DNA from 2 places in the Streptomyces venezuelae genome. Region 2 is predicted to be linked to the other one. Evidence: riboswitches for the same ligand, from Rfam matches in the RefSeq annotation. Region 2 holds a riboswitch; the other holds the start of a gene.

Region 1 (2,196 bases), 3.7 Mb from region 2:
CCCGGCGACCTCCTTGGACAGGCCGACCGTCATGGTGTCGACGGCGCCCTTCGCGGCTGCGTAGTGGACGTACTCGCCGGGAGCGCCGAGCGTCGCGGCGGCGGACGAGACGTTCACGATGGCGCCGCCGCCGTTGGCCTTCATGTCCCGTACCGCCCGCCGGGCGCAGAGCAGATAACCGAGTACGTTCACTTCGAGCGCCCGGCGCATGCCCTCGGCGTCCGCGTCGGCGAGGGTCCCGACAGGCCCGCTCACCCCGGCGTTGTTGACCAGCCCGGTGACCGGGCCGAGCCCGGCGGCGGCGTCGAAGAGACGGTCGACGTCGGTTTCGTCGGCGGTGTCGACCTCGACGGTGACACAGCGGCGGCCCGCCGCGCGGACCGCCGCGGCGGCCTCCTCGGCGGCGCCCGCGTTCGACCGGTAGCCGATCACGACGTCGTGGCCGTCCTCGGCGAGACGGGCGCTGACAGCGGCGCCGATACCGCGGCTTCCGCCGGTGACGACGGTGACGGGGTGGTGCTGCACGGGGACCTCCGGCTCTGGGTGGCTGACTGTCGCGCCGTCCGGGCGCGGGGATCGCCCGCGCCCGGATCCGCCGTCATCCTACGAACCGGTGATCTTGGTCAGCCGCGAGCGGCTTCGTGGCCCGCCCCGGCGGCCACGCCGACCAGCGTGGTGCCCGCCGTGTCGCACCGCAGCCTCAGCACGTTCCGGTGGGGCTGCCACTGGGCGAGGCCCTTGTGGTCGCGCAGCACGCGGCGCAGGTGCTGCGGGTCGCGCGTCCACAGGACCGCGGGAACGCCACGGGTCGGGCCGAGCACGTGGAGAGCGATGCGGCCGTCGTCGGCGACGTCGTACGAGGACAGGAGCACGTCGATTGAGGTGTCACGGTTGTCGTGCGCGGGGGAATGCGTCATGGGGCGCCTCCGGAGTCGTGGACCCCGGGTTTCGCCGACCCGGTGATCCGCCGTTCCCCGTGCACGTCGCACGGGGCGGGTCGTCACCCGGGGCACCCGCGACGGAGCGGGGTGCCGTCCAGCGAGCCGGGGCTTGACACTGGAACTCGTGACCCGCCCCGACCGTAACACCTCGCCTAGCCGGCCGTCGCGGGAGTAATCGCGTCCTCCGGAGCGGCCTTCTCGGCGGGCAGGCTGTCCATGAAGGAGCTGACCGAGAAGACCGCGTTGCCGGGGCCCGCGGGGCCGTAGCCGGGCGGCGAGGTGAGGCCGTTCGCCTCCATCGTCGCGCGGTAGGCCTCCAGGAGCCGCACGTGGTACTCCAGCGGCGCGCCCTGCGGGTTCGCCTTGCCGAGCGGCGTCGTGGGCTCCGGGCACCAGGTGGTGAAGCGGGGCGTGATGCCGCGCGACATGAAGTACTGCAGACCCTCCACCGTGGAGTCGATGGCCTCGTCGACCGTCTTGAAGCCGAACGGCTCGGCCATCTCGACGCCCGCGACGAAGTTCGGGATCACGTTGCGCGGCCCGAACACCTCGGCGGAGTCCAGGATGCGGCGGTGCCACTCGTCACGGCCGACGTAGCGCTCCTTGCCGGGGCAGTACCGCTCGAACAGGTACGGGTCCCACACCTCGTAGTTCGGGTGGTAGATCCGCACTCCGTAGTCGTGGAAGCGCTGCACGTCCTCCTTGGGCAGGGCCTGGGCGACGACCTTGCCGATCCAGCGGCCCGGGAAGCGCTCCTCGATGGCCTTCGCGTACTGCCCGTAGAAGTCGGCCTCGTCCTTGCCCTGGAGCCGCGTGGTGATGGCGCCGCCGGTGAGCGTGTACGCGGTGGACGACTTGTTCGTGTCGTACTTGTCGATGATGGCGAGGGCTTCGAGAACCTCGTCCATCGGCTTCACGCCCGTGTAGGGGCGGCCCGCCGCCTTCTGCTGGCGCCAGTTGTGGTTGATGTCGCAGTACTGGCACTCCTCCTTGGCGCCGAAGTACTGGCAGACCCGGAAGACGGTCAGGTAGATGAGGTAGCCCCACTGGATGGTGGGCGCCACCTCCATCACCGACTTGCCGTTCTCCAGCGTGTGCCGGTAGTAGTCCGGCATCGGGGGCAGGCCGACGTCGGAGATCCGCGCCCCGTCCAGGTAGAGGCCGAGCACGCCGTTGTCGTCGGCGGCGACGCGGTAGGGCGAGGACGGGTTGACACGCACCGAGACGACGGTGCGGCGCAGCTCGTACGGGCCGC
Region 2 (2,196 bases):
TCCATGTACATCTGACCCTCATAAACCGCATAAAGGGCAATGTAGGCAAAGCGGATGATCTACGGTGGTTACGCCACGCGCCGGTGCGCGTACTCGGCGACATCCGCCATCGGCGGCCTCTCCTCCGTGTCCACCGGATGCGTCCTCGGCTCGAACCCGCCCTCGCCCCGGACGAACTGCGTGAGCTCGGGACGTACGAGATGACCGCGCGCCAGCCGCACCTGCGCCGTCCGGTAGATCGCCGCCGCCATCCGCCCGAGCGCCTGCCCGTCCTGGTGCCGGTGCCTGCGCACCCCCACGTCGACCTGCGCCAGCGCGTCCAGGCCCACGGTGTGCAGCGCGTCGACGAGCAGGCCCAGCTCCACGCCGTACCCGACGGGGAACGGCAGCCGCTCCAGGAGCGACCTGCGCGCCGCGTACTCGCCGCCCAGCGGCTGCACGAACCCCGCCAGCCGCGGCCAGTGCATGTTCAGGAGCGGCCGCGCCATCAGCTCCGTCACCCGGCCGCCCTGCCCGCCCGCCCCCGCGAGCGGCCGGTCGTACATCGCCTTCACGAACGCCACGTCCGGGTCGGTGAGCAGCGGGCCGACTATCCCCGAGACGAAGTCCGCCGAGAACTCCTTCAGGTCCGCGTCGACGAACGCCACGATGTCGCCGCTCGTCGCGAGCAGCGAGCGCCACAGCACCTCGCCCTTGCCCGCCACGGCCGGAAGGCGCGGCAGGATCGCGTCGCGGTGGACGACCTTGGCGCCCGCGGCGGCGGCGACCTCCGCCGTACGGTCCGTCGAGCCGGAGTCGACGACGAGCAGCTCGTCGACCAGCGGAACCCTCTCCATCAGCTCACGGCGGATCTCGGCGACGATCTCACCGACCGTCCCTTCCTCGTCGAGCGCGGGCAGCACGACGCTCACCGACGCGCCACCCGCCCGCTTGGCCGCGGCCAGCAGGTCCAGCGGGCGGTCGGCGACGGACCAGGAACGCCTGCTCAGCCAGTGCTCGACCTCTTCCAGCACGGTCGTGGTCCTCCCATATGTGATCCATCTCGCGGTTCGGACGACTATCTCAAGGGTCCGGGGCTTCGGTTACAGTCTTGAACAACGCCGGTGGCCATCGCATGTCGGGGTCACCACCGCGTTCGCCGACGACAATCGAAACTCACAATCGAATACCGCTCATCCAGAGGGGCAGAGGGATACGGCCCGTTGAAGCCCCGGCAACCACCCAGTCGGTCTCGCGCAGTCAAACGCAGCGAGGCTCCCGGCCGGCGAAGGTGCCAATTCCGTCTCGCGGCGAAATGCGTCGCGAGGAAGATGAGGAGAAAGGGCCTCGCCTCCATGGCTGTGCAGACTGTCGCCACCGAAAGCACCTCCGAGAGCACCTCCGGAAGCACCTCCGGAAGCGCCGCCTCTTCCGTGGACCTCGGGCCCGCGTCCGGCCTCTCCTGCCGTGAGTGCGGCACCACGTTCCCGCTCGGCCCGATCTTCGCCTGCGCCGAGTGTTTCGGCCCCCTCGAAGTCGCGTACGACCTGCCCCTCGGCGACCCGGAGGCCCTGCGCAAGCAGATCGAGGCAGGCCCCGCCAACATCTGGCGCTACGCCCCGCTCCTGCCCGTCCCCGCCGACGTGGCCGACAAGCCGAACCTGAACCCCGGCTGGACCAAGCTCGTCAAGGCCGACAACCTCGCGAAGGAACTCGGCGTCCAGCAGGGCAAATTGTTCGTCAAGGACGACTCCGGCAACCCCACCCACTCCTTCAAGGACCGCGTCGTCGCGCAGGCGCTCGAAGCGGCGCGCGCCTTCGGCTTCACCACGCTGTCCTGCTCCTCCACGGGCAACCTCGCGGGCGCGGTGGGCGCCGCGGCGGCCCGCGCCGGCTTCCGGTCCTGCGTGTTCATCCCGCACGACCTGGAGCAGGGCAAGGTCGTCATGGCCGCGGTCTACGGCGGCGAGCTCGTCGGCATCGAGGGCAACTACGACGACGTGAACCGCTTCTGCTCCGAGCTCATCGGCGACCCGCTGGGCGAGGGCTGGGGCTTCGTCAACGTCAACCTGCGGCCGTACTACGGCGAGGGCTCCAAGACCCTCGCGTACGAGATCTGCGAGCAGCTCGGCTGGGTCCTCCCCGACCAGCTCGTCGTCCCGATCGCGTCCGGCTCGCAGCTCACGAAGATCGACAAGGGGCTCAAGGAGCTCATCG

Evidence for each region. A riboswitch is a leader RNA that binds a small molecule or an ion and turns the genes downstream of it on or off. The one in region 2 is predicted to bind S-adenosylmethionine.
Region 1: another riboswitch for S-adenosylmethionine. It lies ahead of DEJ47_RS33575 (hypothetical protein); the one in region 2 lies ahead of thrC (threonine synthase).

What each region holds. Positions count from the first base shown of each region.
Region 1 covers NZ_CP029193.1:7,409,783-7,411,978, reverse strand. Annotated here, with positions in the region: gene DEJ47_RS33580 (SDR family oxidoreductase) at 1-525, opposite strand, end outside; gene DEJ47_RS33575 (hypothetical protein) at 624-917, opposite strand; SAM riboswitch class IV at 962-1,071, opposite strand; gene DEJ47_RS33570 (radical SAM protein) at 1,094-2,196, opposite strand, start outside.
Region 2 covers NZ_CP029193.1:3,722,084-3,724,279, reverse strand. Annotated here, with positions in the region: gene DEJ47_RS17130 (glucosyl-3-phosphoglycerate synthase) at 69-1,013, opposite strand; SAM riboswitch class I at 1,170-1,317, shown strand; gene thrC (threonine synthase) at 1,311-2,196, shown strand, end outside.